3 regions of the Exiguobacterium sp. s28 genome follow, and region 2 is predicted to be linked to each of the others. Evidence: riboswitches for the same ligand, from Rfam matches in the RefSeq annotation. Region 2 holds a riboswitch; each other region holds the start of a gene.
The links. Region 2 has a riboswitch for S-adenosylmethionine ahead of KNP78_RS05125 (2,3-diketo-5-methylthiopentyl-1-phosphate enolase). Riboswitches for the same ligand answer to the same signal wherever they lie in the genome.
Positions count from the first base shown of each region.

Region 1 (7,445 bases), on a different contig from region 2:
CTTTCGTGTCTGAGAACGTGTTGTCCCCGACGAGGTGTGTCTTCGTCTCGACGAGCGAGTTGCCGTCATTCATGTGACCGAGCGCCCATTCGAGGCGTGCGTTCTCATAGACGACACCACGGCGGTTCATGAACGAGAGGGCCGACTCAGCAAGCTGGTCGACGCCACCGAAGACGACTTTCGCGTTCGCGGCTGCGAACACTTCTGTCACGGCGTTTACCGTGTGCGGCTCGTTCGTGTTCGAGAGGAAGCTCTCGACATACGTCACTTCACTGCCTTCGTCCGCGACGATGATCGTGTGGTGATAGAGCGCGCCGTTCGCTTGTTCCATCGTGAAGATGGCTTGGAGCGGGTCTTTCAACTGGACGTTCTTCGGTACGTATAGGAACGCACCACCGTTCATGAGGGCAGCGTTCAACGCAGACAAACGTTCTTCGTCCACGCGGACACCTTCCGTCATGAAGTACTTCTCGACGAGGTCCGGATGTTGTTCCATCGCTTCGTTGATGCCCATGAAGAGGACACCTTCTGGCGTCGCGAGTTCGTTGTAGACGACATGACCGTTGCGTTCAACGAGCACGTTTGTACGGTGGTCTCCAAGAAGTGCTTCGATTTCAGGCGTCAAGCCGTCGTGCTTCGTGAGCTCGACGTCTCCAGAGACGAAGTCCCATTTATCAATCTTGATCTTTTCAACTTTTGGCAAGGCGAGAGTCGGCGCAAGTTCTGCTGCTTCTTTGCGACGGTTGACCATAAATGCCGGTCCACCGAGCGCCTCTGCACGTGCCGCTACTGCTTGTGCATCCAATTCAAATTGTACGGTCATCGTACAGCCTCCTTACGCTTCTGTGTCTACTGTCATTCCAAGATCTTGCTTCACCCAGTCGTAACCTTCTGCTTCGAGTCGTTGTGCAAGCTCTTTGCCACCTGACATGACGATTTTACCGTCCATCATGATGTGAACAAAGTCTGGCTCGATGTAGTTGAGGAGACGTTGATAGTGCGTGATGATCAAGCAGCCGAACTCTTCGTTGCGCATTTCGTTGACGCCTTTGGCGACGACTTTGAGCGCATCGATGTCGAGACCTGAGTCAATTTCATCGAGGATGGCGATGTTCGGTTTAATCATCATCATTTGAAGAATCTCGTTACGTTTTTTCTCTCCGCCTGAGAAGCCTTCGTTCAAATAGCGGTGTGCCATTTCTGAAGGGATTTCGAGGACGTCCATTTTCGCATCGAGTTCACGGATGAACTTCATGAGTGAGATTTCTTGTCCTTCTTCGCGGCGTGAGTTGATTGCTGAACGCAAGAAATCGGCATTCGTGACACCACTGATTTCAGCAGGATACTGCATCGCGAGGAACATTCCGGCTTGCGCGCGCTCGTCAACTTCCATGTCGAGTACGTCTTCGCCGTTCAAATCGACGCTTCCGCCTGTTACTTCATACAATGGATGTCCCATAAGTGCCGATGCGAGTGTAGATTTACCCGTCCCGTTAGGACCCATGATGGCGTGAATTTCGCCACCTTTAATTTCAAGATTAAGACCTTTGACGATCTCTTTTCCTTCGATTGAGACGCGGAGGTCATCAATTTTCATGTGTGGTACGTTAGACATTCGGATACCCCTTCCGTTTTCTCGCCATTTTTGGCGTAGATTAGATATATTCTAATCTTAATCTAGGCAATTTTTTATTTCAAGCGACTCACCTTATTATTCATTCTCAATAAAACTTAAATGTTGAGAATGAGAATATCGGGAAATCAAGACTTTATCCAACTTTTTCCTCGATTAAGGCCAAACTTGCTTTCCGTTCTTTCAAGGCGCCGGCGAAGAAGAAGGCGCCGCAAGCCGTCAACACGGCCAAGCTTCCAAACACTGGCAACGCGGCGTTATCAAACCCATCGAGCAACACTCCGCCGATGACAGGGCCGATCGTCTGACCGAGCGCCGTCAACCCCATCGCCCCGAAATACGTCCCGCGCAGGTGAGCCGGTGCCAATTCGTCCGTCAGTACGTCCGTCATCGTGAACATGAGCACCTCACCGATTGTGAAGATGATCATCGCGATGAACAACACCCACGTCTCGGTCGCAAAACCGATGAGCAGGAGCCCCGTCGACAGCGTCCCGACGCCGAAAAAAAGTGACTTGATCGGCGACACGCGAATCCCGAAGCGCATGATCGGATATTGGACGATGAGGACGGTGATCGCATTGACCGTCAACAGATAGGCGAACAAACGTGAGCCATCGCTGAAGCCGTCATGGAACGCGATGAACTGCGGCAACGTCGCATTGAACTGACTATAGCCGATGATGGCGAAGATCATCCCGATGATGACGTAGCGGAACGTCTTATCTTGTTGTAACACACGGAACGTCTCCGTCAAGCGCGGCCGGACTTTGACGCCGTCCCCTTCCTCGAACGGATATTTCCGGAACAACGTCGAGATGACGAGACCGTATAACACATAGACGCCCGTGACGACGAAGAAGGCGCTCTTCGCCCCGGTGAGCGACAACACGACCGCGAGCAATGGACCGATCGCCGCCGCGATATTGATTAAAAAGTAGCGGACATTGTAGACGATGACGCGCTGGTCCGGTTGCGTCGTGTCGCTGATGAGCGCGCGGGACGCCGGTTCGAGGAACGAACGTGACACGCCCATAAGTACCGAGAACATGTAAAACCAAAATAATTCCGTCACGAGCGCGAAGCCGCTGAACGTGATCGCGTTCAAGGCGATCCCGATGAGCATCAACTGTTTGCGCCCGTAGCGGTCAGACAGCGTGCCCCCAAAAAAGCTCATGAATAACCCCGATAACGCCGAGATGGCGAACACCGTCCCGATGACACTTGCCGAGAAACCAAGCGTCGCAAGATAAATCGCAAAAAACGGCATAACAAAAAATGTCGACAGCCGGGCAAAAAATGTACCAAATAAGACACCCAGCGTCAGCGGATGAATGTGTCGTATGTTCATCCGGATCCCCCCTTTTTCTACATATATGTAGTGTACTTCTATTGGTGCGCCAAAACTACTCCAAACAAAAAAGGCCCGGGATATCCCGAGCCTTGACGACAATTATTGTTTGACCGGTACGACTGCACCTTTGTATTCGTCCAAGATCCACTGTTGTGTCTCTTCTGACGTGAGGACTTCAAGGAGTGCCTTGACGCGCTCGTCGTCTTCGTCGCCTTCACGTGTGACGATCAAGTTGACGTAAGGTGAGTCTTCGCCTTCGAGGGCGATCGCGTCTTCGAGCGGGTTGAGGCCGGCATCGATCGCGTAGTTCGTGTTGATGAGGACCGCGTCCCCTTCACCGTTGTTGAACGCTTGCGGGAGAAGTGCCGCTTCAACGTCCGTCTTGAACTCCAAGTTTTTCGGATTGTCGACGATGTCTGAAACCGTCGCGTCCGTCGTCTTGCCTTCTGCGAGCGTGAGTAAGCCTTCTGATTGGAGCATCGTGAGGATTCGTCCGTGGTCAGCGACTGACGAACTCATGATGATTTCAGCGCCTTCTGGCAGCTCATCGAGTGATTTGTAGTCTTGTGAGTAGACACCGATCGGCTCGATGTGGACGCCGCCGGCTGATGCGAATTTGTAGTCTTTGTTCTCAGCCATTTGCGACTCGAGGTACGGCTCGTGTTGGAAGTAGTTCGCGTCGAGTTCGCCGTCCGCGAGCGTTTTGTTCGGGAGGACGTAGTCTTGGAACTTCTTGATTTCGAGCGTATAGCCCTTCTCTTCGTAGTCGTCTTGAATGTGCTCTAAAATCTCAGCGTGCGGGACGTTTGACGCACCGACGACGAGCGTCTTGTCATCGCCCGAACCTGATTCTGAATCTCCGCCGCAAGCTGCGAGAATCGTGAGTGCTGAAGCTGCTGTCAATCCGAGTACTGTTTTCCATGATTTCATTATAAAACCCCTCCAAATTTTCTATTTAGATCAAGCGGAACGCTTGTCAATTACTGATACGAGTCGATCGCCGATGAACTGGATGACGAAGACGATAACCAAGATTAAGACGGTCGCGACGAACGTGACGTCACTCTGTGAACGCTGGAACCCTTCGAGGAACGCCAAGTTCCCGAGTCCCCCGCCCCCGACGACCCCTGCCATCGCCGTATAACCGACGATTGCGACGATCGTGACCGTGATGCCTGACACGATGGCCGGCAATGCTTCTGGGAACAACACTTTATAGACGATTTGCCATTTTGTCGCACCCATCGATTCAGCCGCCTCGATGACGCCGCGGTCGACTTCGCGAAGGGCGAGCTCGACCATCCGCGCATAGAACGGAGCCGCACCGATAATGAGCGCCGGCAACGCTGCCGTCGACCCGAGCATCGTCCCGACGACGAGTAACGTGAACGGGATGAGCAAGATGATCAAAATGATGAACGGAATCGACCGGAACACGTTGACGATTGCGCTGATGACCGTGTAAATCGGACGGTTTTTCATCATGAGCGGTTCGTTCGTGACGTATAAGAGCATCCCGAGGGCGAGACCGATGACGAACGTCGCGGCTCCGGCGACGAGCGTCATATAGAGCGTCTCCCACGTTTGCTCGAGCATGACTTGCCAATCTACATTAGGAAACATCGCTTTCTACCTCCACTTCCACTGCCTGCGACCGGATTGAGGCGATGGCCCGCTCGACTTCAGCCGGCTCTCCGATCAATTGGATGAATAATGTCCCGAGGGCACCGACTTGTGACTGCGTCACGTTCCCGCCGATGATGTTGAAGCCGATGTCATGTTGCTTCAACACTTCTGACAGAATCGGTTGCTCGGCCGTCTCGTTCAAGAATTTGAGCTTGACAATTTGACCGCTCGGATAACGCGCTTTCAAGTGCTCGAACGTGAGCGACATGTCTTCGACCGCGCCGATCTGTTTGACGAACTCTTTCGTGATCGGCTGTTCCGGATGTTGGAACACCTCGGCGACTTGTCCGGTCTCGACGACCTTCCCGGCCTCCATGACGGCGACGCGGTGGCAAATCTTTTGGATGACGTGCATCTCATGGGTGATGAGGACGATCGTCAATCCCAGCTTTTTATTGATGCTGACGAGCAGTTCGAGAATCGAATCGGTCGTCTTCGGGTCGAGTGCGCTCGTCGCTTCATCGCAGAGGAGCACTTCTGGATTCGTAGCGAGCGCACGGGCTATCCCGACTCGCTGCTTTTGACCGCCCGATAGTTGCGACGGATAGCTGTCTTCCCGTCCGCCTAAGCCGACGAGTTCGACAAGTTCTTGGACGCGGCGTTTGCGTTCGCTGGCCGGTACCCCGATGAGCTCGAGCGGGAAGCTGATGTTCTCAGCGACCGTGCGTGACCATAATAGGTTGAAGTGTTGGAACACCATCGAGACGTTTTTACGTACCCCGCGTAGTTCCTTCGGCGTGAGCTTCGTCAGCTCGCTGCCGGCGACCACGATTTCACCGCTAGACGGTGCCTCGAGTCGGTTGAGCAAGCGGATGAGCGTCGACTTCCCCGCCCCTGAATATCCGATTATTCCAAAAATTTCGCCGCTTTCGATGGTAAGCGACACATCATCGACCGCCTGGACCCGACCGTTTTTCGTATCGAACCATTTGGCCACATTGCGTAGTTGAATCAATCCATTTCCCTCCTGACAACAAAAAAAGTACGCACGTTTGAGCAAACGTGCGTACTTTATCGGTACGGACAACGATTGCTCTCATCTTCCAAGGTTTACACCTTGCTGGAATTAGCACCATTTCGGATTGCTCCGCGGTTGCTGGGCGTCATAGGGCCAGTCCCTCAGCCTCTCTTGATAAGAGTGGTTGCGTATTTGATTAGCTTTATCATAGCGACACATTATTTTCATGTCAAACTATTTTTTTCAGACAAATTAAAAAAAGGTGCCATCCGAGGATGACACAGAACGTAGCACCTTGAGTCACTGAAGGACAACCCATAGATGAACCTCTTTTGCCCGATCAGAGCATTCATCCTTATATGGGGGATTTTTACCCGACCATCACTCGGTCTTCGAACGGACCATGCAATTACGCGACCGGTGCCCCGACGCTTGATTTTTTTGGGGGACAATCGAAGGGAAGGTCCACCTGAAATCGCGTAAGCTCATGCAACGGTTGTTCGAAAACGTCTTGCTGACGGGAAAATCTCGTCCTATGTTGTGTTCAAGTAAGATGTTGTAATGAATATATCATTCGTGAACTTTCTGTGTCAACTGATTATTTAAAATTTTCAGATTATTCTAATCATCCTATCTCATTTGACGAAAGATAGGACGTGCTGGACGTTTTGAAACGCATACAAACGATCGCGAACTTGGCCATTTTCCAGCTTCAATAGCGCCGGGACGCTCATGACTTGATACGCCTCGAGCTCGTTCGGGATAAAGTTGGCATCGCGCTTTTCAATCTGGAGTTCGGGGTCGACGGCCTCGACGACCGAGAGCATCCGCTCGGCCACGGCGCATGTACCGCACATCGGGGCGTATATATATAAGAATCCGTCTGTCATCATTGTTCTCACCTCTTTTCTAAGTATATGAATCCGGGCCGGTCGGTTCAAAAGTTGTGCTCAAATGGAAAATTCTGAACATTTCAACATTTCTTATTGACGCTCGCTAGAAAGAGGCATAGTATGGTCATTAACTTTATTGCTTTTGTACATAACAGCATACCAGTAGAAAAGGACAGGTGAATCCCCAATGACGGAAGAGAAGCTTACCGGAAAACAGTTTTTGATGAACGTCTTGAACGGCCTCAGTCTTGCCATCCTCATCGCCCTCATCCCGAGCGCCTTGCTCGGTGAATTAACGAAAGCCATCTTACCTTATGTTCCGTCACTGCAGTTCATCTTAGATGCGACGACAATTGCAATGCGTCTCTTACCGGTCATCATCGGTGTCGCTGTCGCCATGCAGTTCGGACGCTCGGCTCTCGAGGCCGGTACGATCGGCATCGCGACCCAAGTCGGGAGCGGCGCCATCCGCATCGAGGAAGGGGCGTTCCTCATGGCTGGAATCGGTGACGTCATCACGGCCGGTGTGACGGCCGCTCTCGCGACGTTCCTCGTCATGCAGTTGTCGCCACGCTTGAAGACATACACGGTACTCGTCTTACCGATGACGGTCATCGTCGTCGCCGGAGGGATCGGGGCGTTCCTGCTCACTTACATCTCACAAATCACGACATACGTCGGGACGATCATTATGACGATGACGGAACTACAGCCGATCGTGATGGGCATGTTGATCGCCATGGCGTTCTCGCTCATCATCGTCTCGCCAATCTCGACGGTCGGCATCGCCACAGCGATCAGCCTGTCTGGTGTCGCGGCCGGGGCCGCCAACCTAGGGGTCGTCGCCGCCGGCTTCGGTCTCGCCATCGCCGGCTGGCAGATGAACGCGACCGGAACGTCGATCGCCCACTTCCTCGGGTC
Region 1 is NZ_JACSLL010000001.1:364,088-371,532, forward strand. Features, by position in the region: gene sufD (Fe-S cluster assembly protein SufD) at 1-823, opposite strand, end outside; gene sufC (Fe-S cluster assembly ATPase SufC) at 836-1,597, opposite strand; gene KNP78_RS01870 (MDR family MFS transporter) at 1,770-2,984, opposite strand; gene KNP78_RS01875 (MetQ/NlpA family ABC transporter substrate-binding protein) at 3,087-3,917, opposite strand; gene KNP78_RS01880 (methionine ABC transporter permease) at 3,948-4,610, opposite strand; gene KNP78_RS01885 (methionine ABC transporter ATP-binding protein) at 4,600-5,628, opposite strand; SAM riboswitch class I at 5,707-5,812, opposite strand; gene KNP78_RS01890 (thioredoxin family protein) at 6,267-6,524, opposite strand; gene KNP78_RS01895 (PTS sugar transporter subunit IIC) at 6,712-7,445, shown strand, end outside.
Region 1: linked by a shared signal. The riboswitch ahead of KNP78_RS01885 (methionine ABC transporter ATP-binding protein) and the one ahead of KNP78_RS05125 (2,3-diketo-5-methylthiopentyl-1-phosphate enolase) in region 2 are both predicted to bind S-adenosylmethionine.

Region 2 (7,445 bases):
TTCGAACACACCCGCCTCGGTGATGAGTCCGGTGATGAGATCGGGCGTCGTGACGTCGAACGCCGGATTGAAGACGGTGATGCCGACGGGCGCCGTCGGTTGACCACCGATATGTGTGACTTCTGACGGGTTCCGCTCCTCGATTTCAATCGTGTCATCCGCCGTCAAATCGAACGTCGAATGCGGCGCAGCGACGTAGAACGGAATGCCGTAATGCTTGGCGAGGACGGCGAGCTGCAACGTCCCGATTTTATTGGCGACGTGCCCCGTCCGTGTGATGCGGTCGGCTCCGACGATGATGGCATCGACTCGTTTCGACTGAATCGTCCAAGCCGCCATATTGTCGGTGATGAGCGTCACGTCGATATCGGCCCGGTCGAGCTCCCAGACGGTGAGGCGTGCCCCTTGCAGGAGCGGCCGCGTCTCACAGGCGAAGACGTTGAAGGATACACCGCGTTCTTTTCCGACGTAAAACGGGGCGAGCGCCGTCCCGTAACGCGATGTCGCGATGGCACCGGCGTTGCAGGTCGTCAACACGTTCCCCCCGGCCGGCAACACCGTCAGTGCATGCTCGCCGATGGCCCGGTACGTATCGACGTCCCGGTCGTACAAAGCGATGGCGCGGCGTTTGATTTCCTCGGCAATCGCCTCGAAGTCGTCCCCGACATTTAAATCAAGGAGCGATTCGATCACGTTTTGCAGATTGACCGCTGTCGGCCGGGTCGCGATCAAGCGGCGTCCGACGAGGTCGAGCCGACGCGTAAAGTCCGGATCGTCGACTAACCGGCCCGCCTCTTTGGCGAGGACGAACGCCCCGAAGTATGCGATGGCCGGGGCGCCGCGGACTTGGAGCGTCTCGATGGCATGTTCGGCCTGTTCGAGCGTCTCAATCGTCACGTACCGCTCTTCATGCGGCAACAACGTCTGATCCAATACGATGAGTTCGTCTGTCTGTGAATGGAAACGGATGTTTTGAACCGTCATACGCGCACCCCCGACAGGAGTGTCACCAAGTCGTCAATCGATTCGACGCTGTGGCGTTCTTTAATGAGCGCCGTCCCGAGGGCGAGCGCGTCACGTTTTCGTTCGAGCCGCGTCGCTTCCGGCAACGTCTCGAGATCGGCGACACCGGCCAGTCCGACGGCACGGCGAATGAGTTCGCAACCGGCGTAGCCGATCGTGTCGCTGAAAATCGTCCGCAACAACTCGTCGACGAAACCAATCGTGTTGAACGGCTCGACGGCGCGTTCAAAATTGGCCCGAAACGTCTTCTCGAACGTCTCCCACACCGTCAAGACGTCCGTGAAACGCTCGAAGCGTTTGAGCGGGTCATGGAACGTCGACAGCGTCAAATGGGCGATGATTTGGCCGAGGTCGAAGCCGAACGGTCCGTAAAACGCGAACTCTGGATCGATGATTTTCGTCTCTTGTTGAGTCGCGAAGATGCTGCCCGTATGTAGGTCTCCGTGCAGGAGTGCCTCATGTTTCGTGACAAAGCCGACTTTCAGTTTCGTCACCTCGACTTTGAGCGCTTGGTCTTGCCAAAGGCGTTCGACATCTTCTCGCAGCGCCGTCTCGATGTTGTTCGACTCCGCGTCTTTGAACGGGTCGGTAAAGATGAGTTTCTCGGTGATGTCACACAGTTCCGGGTTGTAATAGTCACGTTCAATCCGCTTCTTCGCGATCGGCCCGGCCGCGTAATCCGACGTCGCGAACAGCGTCTCGCCTAAAAATTCACCGACATGGCGGGCAAGTTCAGGATACGTTTTCCCTTCCAAATAGCCAGTCCGAACGATCTCAAAATCTGACAGGTCCTCTAAAATCGTGTAGGCGAGCGGGCGGTCACTGCCAAGCACGACTGGCACGAAACGAGGGACGACGTTGGCGAATTCGCGCAACGCCAACTGCTCGATCCACGCCCGTTCAAGTGTGAGCGGCCAACTTTCGCCGACGACTTTCGCATATGGGAGCGCTTGTTTGACGATGAGACTCGTTTCGCCTTGTCGGATGCGGAAAACGAGGTTCAAATTGCCGTCCCCGATCTCCTCGCAATGCGTGATGCCTCCGTCTTCGATTAACCCCAACGTTTTCACATGCTCGACGACGGTCTGTTCTGTAAATGGTTGATATGACATAATGTTTTCCCCTTCCTGTACGTTGCCCATAAAAAAAGCCCCTTTCTCCGCGAGAAAGAGGCACAGCCAAACTGGTTGTTCCTCTCATCTGTCAGACATTCGTCTGGTGGATGTAGCACCGTGCCTAGTGGTCGGTTGCTGCGGCGTCATCGGGCCAATTCCCTCTGCCAACTCGCGATAAGAGTGGTTTATTCGATTCGGTGAACTTATGTGCTGAATATTACGGACTCGACGTCACGATTGTCAACGGCAATTTCCCGATGCAACTTCGTCTTTTTTTGTGCATATATGGAAACAACTTTCCAAAATATTTTTTTTGGAAAAAAAGGAATTGACGATGTGACGATTCTGTGCAAAAATTCAATTAAATTTCACAACTTCAAATCACATTCTTATCAAGAGCAGACGGAGGGACAAGCCCGATGATGTCGCAGCAACCGACCAGAGATGGCACGGTGCTAATTCTTGCAGCGTAAGCTGAGAGATAAGAGTTCATTTTTTTTATGATGACCTCTTGCCTCGGCATGGGGTCATTTTTGTTTGCCTGGAAGGAGGAACCATATGAGTATCACTGCCACATATGAAATCAAACGGACGGACGCGGTCGCGACCGTCGCCAACAAGATCGCCCTCGAGCTGACCGTCGGCACATGGACGGACTTGCCTCACTTAGAGCAAGAGCAGTTACAGGCGTTCCGAGGTGAGGTCGTATCAACCACACATACGGACACGACGAGCCGCTTCACGATCCGCTATCCGTTACATAATGTCAGCCCTGACTTTTCATCCATCTTGACGACGACGTTCGGGAAACTGTCCCTCGATGATTCGGTCCGATTAATCGATTTGACGTTGCCGGAGACGCTCGCCTCTGATTTCAAAGGCGCCAAGTTCGGTGTCGACGGGATTCGTGAGTTGCTCGGCGTTCAGGATCGCCCGCTCGTCATGAGCATCTTCAAAGGCGTCATCGGCCGTGACCTCGCGTTTCTCGAGCAGCAACTCCGCGATCAGTTCGCCGGTGGCATCGATATCGTCAAAGACGACGAGATTTTATACGACAACCCGCTCACCCCGTCGCTTGAACGGGCCCGGATCGGAGCGGACGTCATTCAAGCCCACTTCGAGGCGACCGGGAAACGCGTCCTGTACGCCATCACGCTGAGCGGCCCCGTGTTCGGTCTGCGTGACCAGGCGCTCCGTCTCATCGAGGCCGGTGCGACGGCGCTCCTGTTCAACGTCTATACGTACGGTCTCGACGCACTGCGCGAACTCGCGAACGATCCGGATATCCACGTCCCGATCTTGGCACATCCGGCCTTTGCCGGCGCCTTGACCGGATCAATCAGTCATTCGCTTTTGCTCGGTAAACTCCCTCGCCTCGCCGGGGGCGATTTGACGCTCTTCCCGTCACCGTACGGCTCACTTGCGACACCGCGCGACGAGGCGTTCGTGATTCGTGACCAGAGTGCCGAACCACATTGGTCGAAGCCGATTTTGCCGGTCCCGTCCGCGGGGATTCATCCGGGACTCGTCGCCGATATCATTCGGGACTTCGGGACGGATGTCGTCATCAACGCCGGCGGTGGCATTCACGGTCATCCGGACGGTGCAGCCGCCGGGGCTCGTGCGTTCCGACAAGCCATCGCTCACGTACTCGGTCAAACCGAAGGGCAGACGGACGAGCTCGATACCGCGTTGAAGGCGTGGGCGTCACGATGACGGCCCATATCCTCTGCGACTTTGACGGGACGATTACGGCGGAAGACAATATCATCGCGTTGATGAAGGCGTTCGCCCCGCCGGCTTGGGTCGAGTTGAAAGACGCGGTCCTCGAGCAACGGATTTCCATCCGATCCGGGGTCGGTCAAATGTTTCGACTGTTGCCGAGCGAGGCCGCCCCGGCTTACCGTGATTATTTGTTGGAGCGCATCACGCTCCGCCAAGGGTTCCCGGCATTTTTAGAAGAAGTTCGGGTCCATGGCTGGAAGTTTGACGTCGTCAGCGGCGGGATGGACTTCTTCGTGCAACCGGTCTTGGACGGGCATGTCGCCCCCGAGCATATCTACTGCAACGTCGCCGACTTCTCCGCTGAGACGGTCACCGTCGCTTGGCCGCACGCTTGCGATGAACAATGTACGAACGATTGCGGCTGTTGCAAGCCGACGCTCGCTCGCCGCCTTGTCAATCCCGCCGATCGCTTGATCGTCATCGGCGACTCGGTGACCGACTTCGAGGTCGCGAAGCGTGCCGACTTTGTCTACGCCCGAGGTCAACTCATCACGCTCTGCGAAGACGCAGGCATCCGTTACGCCCCGTTCGAGACGTTTGACGACATCACCCATCACTTGAAGGAGGTTGCCGTATGATCCTTGCCGCACGTTGGCTCGAACTGGCCGACATTAAAGACGAACTCGCCGCCCGCGACTGGTTCCCCGGAACGAGTGGGAATTTGGCGATTCGCGTTTCCGACGATCCGCTCGAATTTCTCGTCACGGCGAGCGGACGCGATAAACGAAAACGAACACCGGAAGACTTTGTTCACGTCGATGCGGCCGGACGCTTGATTGGCGAACAAAACGGTCGTCCATCCGCCGAGACGCTACTTCACGTCGAAGTGTTCAATCGGACGGACGCGACGTGTTCGCTCCACGTCCATACAGTCGACAATAATGTCATCTCCGAGCTCCATGCCGCCACCGGCGAAGTCGTCTTCACCGGCCAAGAGATCATCAAGGCGCTCGGCTTCTGGGACGAGGATGCGGTCGTCCGCGTACCGATTATCGAGAACCATGCGGACATCCCGACGCTCGCAGCCGCCTTCGCCCCTCATATCCGGGCAAACGCCGGCGCCGTCCTCATCCGCAATCACGGCATCACCGTCTGGGGCGAGACCCCGGCCGCGGCCAAACGTTATTTAGAGGCTTACGAGTTCTTGTTCAGCTATACGTTAAAACTACGCGCCCTAGGCGTCCATTCATAAGGAGGAACCAACCATGGCAACTGTCTATTTCCAACAAACCGAAGAACGTTACGTCAATCAAACTGAAGTGAGTGCCTTTTTAGAGTCACGCGGGATTTTATATGAGCAGTGGGATATCACAAAGCTCCCGGAAAACCTGCAAGAGAACTATCAGTTGACGGACGAGGACAAACAAGCGATCTTGTCGACGTTCCGTGACGAGATTCGTGACGTGTCGGAGCGCCGTGGCTATGAGACGGCAGACGTCATCTCGTTGTCGGATGCGACGCCGAACTTGGACGAACTGCTCGTCAACTTCCAAAAGGAACATCATCACACAGATGACGAGGTCCGCTTCATCGTCAGTGGCCATGGCATCTTCGCCATCGATGACGCCGAGCGCGGCTACTTCAACATCGAGCTTAACCCGGGTGACCTCATCTCGGTGCCGGTGAACACACGCCACTACTTCACGCTCCAAGACGACCGCAAAGTCGTCGCCGTCCGCATCTTTGTGACGACCGAGGGATGGGTGCCGATTTACGAGAAACAAGACGTGACAGCATGAAAAATGGTCTCTCGCCCAAAGGCGAGAGACCATTTTTTAATGTTTGGCAGCGGCTGTCGGTTTTGAAGAGAACCAACCCCATGCCGCGATCCCGACCATGACCGACCAGAAGAACACGGTCCACGCCGTCGAGTGGACGAATCCGTCCGGAAGACCCATGAATTCGAACGGTGTGCCGGCAATCAATTTCTTGAAGCCAGGGTGTTCGAGGACGAGCACCGTCAACTTCACGCCGACCCAGCCGACGATGATGAAAGCAGCTGTTTCGAGTGATGGGCGTTGATGCAACAACTTGACGAAAATACGTGCGGCGAAACGCATCAAGATGACCCCGATGAGTCCACCTGTCAAGACGACGAAGAACTGACCAGAGTCGATGCCGCCGATCTCACCGAGCCCGAGTGGCGGCAAGCTGACCGCGAGCGCGACTGCTGCGAGAATCGAATCGACCGCGAAGGCGATATCGGCGAACTCGACTTTAGCAACCGTCCACCAGAACTCTTTCTTCGTGACCGGCTTCTCCGTGATGGCCGTCTCTTCTTTCGCCTCAGCGGCGAGGTCTTGTTTCGGATCCATCTTACGGGCCTTATAGGTCATATACAGATGCCGCGCACTCATCCCGATCAAATAAAGCGCACCGAGCGCCTGGACTTGCCAGACGTTGATCAAGAACGAGATCAAGAACAAAGCGATGAAGCGGAAAACGAACGCTCCGAGTAATCCGTAAAATAGTGCCTTCTTCTGCTCTGTCCGTGGCAAGTGCTTGACCATGACCGCCAAGACGAGCGCGTTGTCTGCAGAAAGCAGCCCTTCAAGACCGACGAGTACGACGATGATCCAGGCGTACTGCAGGATTAACTGCCAATCCATTAAAACATCCCCTTTTTCTGTTGTGTTCCTTCATATTTAACAGTGATCTATATTTTAAGTTCACAGGAACATTTTATTCCCCATTTAGATTGAAATCAATCTTCTTTTCTTCAATTGCTGAAGTTTTTTCATTTGTGAGCACGTTCAAAGCATGTTCAAAGAGCAAAATGGTACCCGGTCGATGTACATTTCGTGATAAAATCCTAACAAGAACGAGTGGCAGTCATTTGCCCTCTCAAAAAAGGAGAATCCGATTATGTCTACAAGCCATGTCGCTTTACCTACTAAAGCAGAACGACATAAATTATTCGGTTCGGTCCCGCCGATCAAAGGCACGAAGCCAACTGAAAAAGATAAAATGGTCGATCTACAAAACACACCAAAAAACTTCTTGTTCGCGCTCGACAGCGTCGGCATCTCAAACGTCAAACACCCGGTCAACATCGAGACGCCAGACGGCATCCAAGCGACGGTCGCCACATTCGAGTTGACGACATCGCTCGTCCAAGACCGTAAAGGCATCAACATGTCGCGTCTCACAGAACAGCTCGACGCGTACCATACGCAAGGCTGGACGTTATCGAACCGCTCGCTCATCGAGTTCGCGCAAGAACTCGCCGAGCGCATGGAACAGACGGAAGGTCAATTGACGGTCCGTTACCCATGGTTCTTTAGCCGCAAAGCCCCGGCGACAGGTCTCAGCGGTCTTATGAACGCGGACGTCATGCACAACGTGACGTATAACTTAGAGACTGGTATGGCGAGCGTAACGGTCGGTCTTGTCATCAACGTGACAACACTTTGCCCATGCTCGAAAGAAATCAGTGAATACAGTGCCCACAACCAACGCGGCTACATCACGATTGAAGCTGGTCTCGATGAAGCATCGCTCGACGGTTTCGACTGGCGTCTC
Region 2 is NZ_JACSLL010000003.1:138,152-145,596, forward strand. Features, by position in the region: gene mtnA (S-methyl-5-thioribose-1-phosphate isomerase) at 1-984, opposite strand, end outside; gene mtnK (S-methyl-5-thioribose kinase) at 981-2,135, opposite strand; SAM riboswitch class I at 2,217-2,319, opposite strand; SAM riboswitch class I at 2,525-2,626, shown strand; gene KNP78_RS05125 (2,3-diketo-5-methylthiopentyl-1-phosphate enolase) at 2,697-3,854, shown strand; gene KNP78_RS05130 (2-hydroxy-3-keto-5-methylthiopentenyl-1-phosphate phosphatase) at 3,851-4,501, shown strand; gene KNP78_RS05135 (methylthioribulose 1-phosphate dehydratase) at 4,498-5,115, shown strand; gene KNP78_RS05140 (1,2-dihydroxy-3-keto-5-methylthiopentene dioxygenase) at 5,129-5,662, shown strand; gene KNP78_RS05145 (TerC family protein) at 5,699-6,532, opposite strand; gene folE2 (GTP cyclohydrolase FolE2) at 6,789-7,445, shown strand, end outside.

Region 3 (7,445 bases), on a different contig from region 2:
TCATATCGACGATCACCTTGTTCGCCACAGACGTATTGAACATACCCGCCATCGAGCCGTTGCCGTTCATCTTGATCGCGCTCCTTGTCATCATTTTTCAAATGGACTCCATCGAACGGAAAGGCGTCTACTTCACGTTTTCGGAAAGTATCGTCCTCATCATTTTCTTGTTTTTTGATTTCGAGACGGCGCTTTTCGTCAATCAGATTGGTCTCCTCGTCTTCCAGTTCGTCAACTTGAAACCGCGCATCGCGCTTCGACGCTTCCGCTTCACGTATCCGTGGAACGCCATCACGTCATTTTTAGAGATTGCCATCCCAGCCAGTGTGTACTTGGCCCTCGGCGGTGTGACCGGTCTCGGTTTTTATTCCCAAGATTCGTTTCTGCCGCTTGCCGGCTTGATTGTGGCCATCATCTTGAACACTGTCGTGCAAAAGTATCAAGTCGGTTGGTGGTTCCGTGTCGATATCCCGGTCCGCGACTTTCTAAGCATCGCGTTTTACACGTATATCGTCAGTCTCGTCTTCATTTTGGCGGCCTCGTTGTTCCGGGAGACGAATTTACTCGTCGTCAGCAGTATCGCCGCCGCACTCACCTTTTTTATTAAGCGGCTCATCATCCAGAAAGGTCGGCAAGACGCCTTCAAGTCGTTGATTGAACAATATGATGAGGCAAAAGAAGCCGTGTCGTTGTCACAAAGCGAGGCGCAAGCGATTGAGGTCTTCCTCAGTCAATGTGAACGACTCAACGAGTACGACGAAGGGTTCGTCGAGTTCAAACTGTTCGACCGTACGCTTTACTTTGATTTGAAGACGCGTCAGCCGATTGACCGTCACATCGTGTTCGATTTGCTCGATCACGCTTATCCGAACGAAGCCTCGGTCGAATATGAGATGCGCTTCGAATGGGACGCACCACTGTCGAACGAATTTGACGACGACTATCATAGTTTCATCTCGGTTCGGTCCGAGGAGATCGAAGGGATTCGCACGTGGCTCGTCATGACGGGTGAACACGTCTATGGGTATCCCCCGACCATCCAACGTGAAATCGTCAAACTTCTCAAGTCGTTCAACCGGACGATCAGCCGTTGCCATGAGCGCGACCGTCTTTACACGGAAAGTCGGACCGACAGCTTGACGCTCCTCGCCAATGCACGCGCGTTTTACGAATACGGGATTCAACAAATCTCGGACGGTTCGATGTATCCGATTTCGGTCGCGATGCTCGACATCGACTTTTTCAAAAAAATCAACGATGTGCACGGACATCAAGTCGGGGACAGTGTGCTCCAAGAGTTTGGACGGCGGATTCGCCAGGCACTCCGCACCGAAGATTTTGCCGCCCGTTACGGCGGTGAAGAGTTCATCTTGCTATTGAACCGTTGCGATGTCGAACAGGCAATCGAAATCGCCGAACGAATCCGGCAACAAATCGAGAACAAACCGTTCCACGTCGACGGGATCGATATCCCCGTCACCGCTTCGATCGGTGTCGACACGATTCAGGCGTTCGGTGACAAACGCCTCGACAATACGATTCGTAACGCTGACCGGGCCCTCTACGTCGGCGGGAAGTACGCCGGACGCAACCGCGTCGCCCATTACAATTTCTTAACGACCTGACTCACCCCCACGTTCACCGCGTGGGGGTTTGCTATTGACAAGCGGATTTGAAACAAGTACGTTAGGGAACGTGTCTTATAATTAAATATCACAACTTTTTTATCAAGAGAGACTGAGGGACTGGCCCAGTGACGTCTCGGCAGCGGGTAACCTGTGCCAAATCCAGCGAGCAGTCTGCTCGAAAGATGAAAAAAGTGTTTTCTTGTAGAGAGAGCCTTTTTTCAGAAGGCTCTCTTTTTATTTTATGAATGAGGTGAATCGATTGGAACAACCGACAGCTAACAAATGGGCACTATTGCCTTTGCTCGTCTTCCTCGTCTTCTTTATCGGGGCAGGCATCTACTATAACGACTTTTATAAATTCCCGGTCCTGATCGCGGCGTTGATCGCGGTCATCGTCGCGGCGTTGATGACGAAAGGCAGCGTCACTCAGACGGTCGAGCGTGTCGCCCAAGGTGCGGGGAACCCCGGCATTTTAATCATGGTCTTCATCTTCTTGCTCGCCGGAGCGTTCTCGAGTGTCGCCGAAGCAATCGGCGCAATCGACGCGACCGTCAATGCGGCGCTGACATTTTTACCGTCCTCGCTTCTACTGAGCGGTTTATTCGTCATCGCGGCATTCATCTCGATGGCGATGGGAACGTCGACGGGCACGATTGCCGCCCTCGCCCCGATCGCGCTCGGTATCCACGAAGAAAGTGGCGTCAATATCGCCATCGCGGCGGCTGCCGTCGTCGGTGGTGCCATGTTCGGGGACAACTTGTCGTTCATCTCGGACACGACAATAGCTGCCGTCCGGACCCAGCGTACCAATATGCGTGACAAATTCCGAACCAACTTTTGGATTGTTCTCCCGGCCGCCCTTATCACAATCGTCCTCTTATCGGTGTTATCGAGCGGTGAATCGACCATCGAGCCGGCAGCGTTTGAATGGTATAAGCTGATTCCGTACCTTGCGGTCATCGTGCTCGCCTTGACGGGAATGAACGTCATCCTCGTCTTGCTCGGCGGCATCGCCCTGACCGGCATCATCGGTCTGTTGGACGGCAGTCTAGCCGTCACCACGTACGTCACCGCCATGGCGGACGGCATGATGGGCATGGCCGAGATTTCACTCCTGACATTGCTCATGGGTGGGCTCGTCGGACTCATCTCGCATAACGGCGGACTCACGTACTTGCGTGACGCGCTCACGTCCCGAATTAAAAGACGGGCCGGCGCGGAGTGGAGCATCGCCGGGCTCGTCAGTGCGACAAACGTCGCGACGGCGAACAACACGATTTCGATTCTCGTGGCTGGTCCGCTCGCCGCGAACATCGCCGACGATTATGACATCGAACGTAAAAAGTCAGCGAGTGTACTCGACATCTTCTCGTGTGGCGTCCAAGGCCTGTTGCCTTATGGGGCACAGCTTCTCATTGCGGCCGAACTGACGAACACAGCGTCACCGGCGCTCGTTCCGTATATGTTCTATCCGTTCTTGTTGTTCATTTGCGGAGGATTGGCCATCGCCTTCAACTTCCCGCGTTTCAAAAAACGCGCTTAACGAAAACGACCTTGTGAAGCAGTCGCTTCACAAGGTCGTTTGTCGTTTCGCTTCAAGTTCACGCTTCAGCTGCTCGTTCCGTTTTCTGAAGGCACGCCGTTTAAGCAGTTCTTCAAGTCCACGGCTGATGGCCCATAGGACAATCAGTAATAAGACGAGCATCGATAATCGGAACGGGCTTTGGATAAACTCTTCCCACTGGTCGCCAATGACAGAGAAAATCAAGACGACGAGCAACTTGCCGAACCCGGCCGCCATGATGAACGTACGGAGCGGCATTTGAATGAGCGCGAGTAAGTATGTGATCAAGCTGACCGGAATAAACGGGAGCGAGTACAGAAACCCGAGTGAGACCGGACTCATGTGCTTGATGCGTTCGAGCCAATAGACGCCTTGCTTATGTCTCTCGAGCCACCGCGTCATCGGCTTTCGGAACACGTAGCGAACAGCTACAAACACAAGAATTGTTCCGAGCAAACTCCCGATCCAAGACAGTAACGTCCCAAGCAAAAATCCATATGTCGCTGCGTTCGCCGAGATGATGAGGACGAGTGGGAGAAATGGAAAGATCGCCTCCAGGAACGGTGCCCCGAGTCCTGCCCAAGGTCCGCCCGGAAGTCCTTGTAGCCATTCAATCAAGTTTAAAATATATTGTTGGAGTGATGTCAGCATATCAGTTTCCACCTTCAACTTTCGTTATTCCTTTTTACCCGATTTCGCTCAGGAAGACGCATCCCCCTGCCCACCGCCGTAAAAAAATAAAAAGTATTTGCGAAATTCAGCTGTGATATCTATCATATAATATGGACTTGTGGTTGCAGGCAAGTCCGTTCGTCGAACGACACAACCCAACGTTCGTTTTCCTGCAAAAAACTGAACACAGGGGAGTAACACACATGGAAACAAAACCAATGCGGGTCTTGCTGTACTATAAGTACGTCAATATCGAAGACCCAGAAACGCTCACACAAGAGCACCTCAAGTATTGCAAGGATCTCGGCATCAAAGGACGCATCTTGATTTCTTCCGAAGGAATCAACGGGACGTGCTCTGGGACTTGGGAACAGACCGAGCAATACATGAACGACTTGAAAGCGAACCCGCTATTCAGCGACATCGAGTTCAAAATCGATGAAGTCGAAGAGCATGCGTTCTCGAAAATTTTTGTCCGTCATAAGAAAGAGCTTGTGACGTGGCGCTTTGATGGTGAGTTCGACGTGCCTAAACAGCACGGTGCATACCTCGAACCGGCAGAATGGAAAGAGATGATGAATCGCGACGATGTCGTCATCCTCGACGTTCGTAACAACTACGAGTACGATCTTGGTCACTTTAAAAACGCGATCAAAATCGATGTAGAGGCTTCTCGTTACATGCCAGATTGGCTCGAAGAGAACAAGGACCTCTACGAAGGGAAAACGTTACTCACGTACTGTACCGGAGGCGTCCGTTGCGAGAAATTTACCGCATATATGCGTGACCAAGGTCACGACAACATTTTCCACCTTAAAGGCGGCGTCGCCATGTACGGCAAAGACGAAGCCACGAAAGGCGAGGACTGGGAAGGTGAGCTTTACGTCTTTGACGAGCGCATCAACGTCCCGGTCAACACGGTCAACCCGTCCGTTGTTTCGGAGTGCATGCACTGCGGAACGAAGACGGTCCGCTACGTTAATTGTGCCAACCCGGTGTGTAATGCCCAACACTTCTGTTGTGAAGAGTGTGAACCAAAACAAATGCGTTCATGCTCGAAAGAGTGCCAGGAGCATCCACGCAACCGCTATATCATCGAGAATATCGCGGACAAACTTCAGGAGACTGAAGGCGTCGTCGGGTAACAAAAATCGACCGAGAAGCACTTCGAGCCTACGCTCGAGGTGCTTTTTTGACAGAAACTTTACGTCTAGCCGATGACAGAATCGGGTATAGTGTAGATACCATTGTCAGACAGGAAGTGAATCGATTGCTCTTTAACGAACCTTTACTCGCCGCCTTGCTCGCTTGGTTCATCGCACAAGCAGCTAAGCTCGTAACCGAACTCATTAAAACACGAGACTTTGAATTAGAAATCATGTTTGCCTCGGGTGGGATGCCAAGTTCCCACTCTTCGACCGTCGTCGCCTTAGCGACCGTCATCGGTCGAATCGAAGGGCTCGATTCCAGCATGTTCGCGCTCGCCTTGATTTTTGCGACAATCGTCATGTACGATGCGACCGGTGTGCGTCAGGCGGTCGGGTTCCAAGCCCGTTTGTTGAACGACTATTTCAAAGGCATCAAACATGAAACACCGATTTTAAATGAGTTGGTCGGTCACACCCCGTTCCAAGTCATCGTCGGTGCCCTGCTCGGTCTCGTCATCGGATTATTTTTCCCGATTTAAGCTGAATTTTAGAGGCATGTCGCCCCTTCTTCTCAAAACACTCCATCTTTTTGTGAACTTTCACAACAGAGACGGTATAGTGAGAGAGAGGAGGAATCGACATGCCTTTTTTGCAGAAATCTTATGAATCGCTCGATACGCTCGCCGAAGCAATCGGACAAGCGATTCGGGCCCCAATCACGATTGAAAATCGCCACCATCAGTTGCTCGCCTACAGCACCCACCCCGACTCGACCGACCCGGCCCGCATCGCGACCATCATCGGCCGTCGTGTGCCGGAAGCGGTCATCGAGGACTTATGGGAAAGTGGAATCCTGCAAGAAGTGATCGACCGAGACGAACCGGTCGTCATCCCAGCCCGGATGGCTGTCGGTTTAGGCGAACGTGCCGCTGTCGTTATCAAACAACAGGACGATGTGCTCGGTTATATTTGGAGCCTCGCCCGAACGACCCCGTTCTCGGAACAAGAGCTCACTGTGTTAAAAGAAGGTGCGAGCATCGCTAAAAAATTGCTCATGACCATCGCCATGCATGAGCGGCGCATCGATGCCGAGCTCGAGCGTTTCTTTTTAGAAGTGTTGGCCAGCCCCAATTTGTCGTCCGCTCATCGTGATCGTTTGAACGAACTCGCCCCGATCGCTGTCGCCAGCCGACTCACCATCATCGAGTGCAGCCAACCGATCACCCCACAGCTGGCGGAGCGATTGTTTTATGTTCTCGCGACCCAACAAGCGATCGAGGTCGTGTTGCACGCCATCGATGGTCAACAGCTCCTCGTCTGGCATTATATGAAATCGGAGTTGGCCGAGGAAGAGACGGCACTTTTGCAGTGGGCCAATCGCTTCGAGACACAGCTCCGAGAGAAATTCACGGAAGTCGATCCACGTTTAGGCGTCAGCCGTCGTTTCTTTGAGAGCGACATGCTGTATGCCGCGATGGAAGAAGCACGACAGGTCACGTCGCTTCGTCGGAAGTTCCCCTATGAGCTTGCCGCGACGCACACGTTCGAACAAATCGGGATTTATCAGCTCGTCCCAGATCTCGCTCGCCGAATCGGGCTTCGGCTCGAAACGCATCCGACCATCGAGCGTTTGCAGGCATATGATGTCGCCCATCATACCGAGCTCGTCACGACGCTCGAGTGGTATTTCTATTTTGATGGGAACGTCAAACGCGTCGCCGCCCATCTTCACATCCACCCGAACACCGTGCTCTATCGGATTCGCCGCATCGAGGAACTGACGAATATTACGCAAGTCTCACTGCCCGAACGAGCCGCTGTTTACCTCGCCATCAAGGCAGGCCAATACCGACAAGATGATTGATGCCCGCTTTGTGATTTTTCACAAAGTGGGCATTGTCATTTTTAGAATCCATGCTAAAGACAGCGTTTTCGGATGGGTCTATACTAGAGGTGTGAACAAATTGTGTCAGTAGAGAGAAAGGGGAACTTTACATGAAAATCGGGGTATTGAAAGAAATCAAAAACAATGAAAACCGCGTCGCCTTGACGCCGATGGGTGCAGCCGTATTAACTGAGCTTGGACACGAGGTTCTCGTCGAGACGGAAGCCGGTGTCGGGAGCGGCTTCACGAACATGGAGTATGTCGATGCAGGGGCGACAATCGTCGACACAGCCGCAGACGTTTGGGGAAACGTCGAATTAGCGTTGAAAGTAAAAGAACCGCAACCGTCTGAATATCGTTATTTCCGTCCGGACTTGACGCTCTTCACCTACTTGCACTTGGCAGCCGAACCAGAACTCACGAAAGCACTCGTCGATTCAGGCGTGACGGCGATCGCTTACGAGACGGTTGAGATCGACCGCACGTTGCCGCTCCTCACGCCGATGAGCGAAGTGGCTGGACGGATGGCCGCTCAAATCGGGGCCCAA
Region 3 is NZ_JACSLL010000004.1:162,510-169,954, reverse strand. Features, by position in the region: gene KNP78_RS06765 (GGDEF domain-containing protein) at 1-1,625, shown strand, start outside; SAM riboswitch class I at 1,722-1,817, shown strand; gene KNP78_RS06760 (Na+/H+ antiporter NhaC family protein) at 1,870-3,171, shown strand; gene KNP78_RS06755 (TVP38/TMEM64 family protein) at 3,199-3,843, opposite strand; gene trhO (oxygen-dependent tRNA uridine(34) hydroxylase TrhO) at 4,068-5,009, shown strand; gene KNP78_RS06745 (divergent PAP2 family protein) at 5,126-5,551, shown strand; gene KNP78_RS06740 (PucR family transcriptional regulator) at 5,653-6,876, shown strand; gene ald (alanine dehydrogenase) at 7,008-7,445, shown strand, end outside.
Region 3: linked by a shared signal. The riboswitch ahead of KNP78_RS06760 (Na+/H+ antiporter NhaC family protein) and the one ahead of KNP78_RS05125 (2,3-diketo-5-methylthiopentyl-1-phosphate enolase) in region 2 are both predicted to bind S-adenosylmethionine.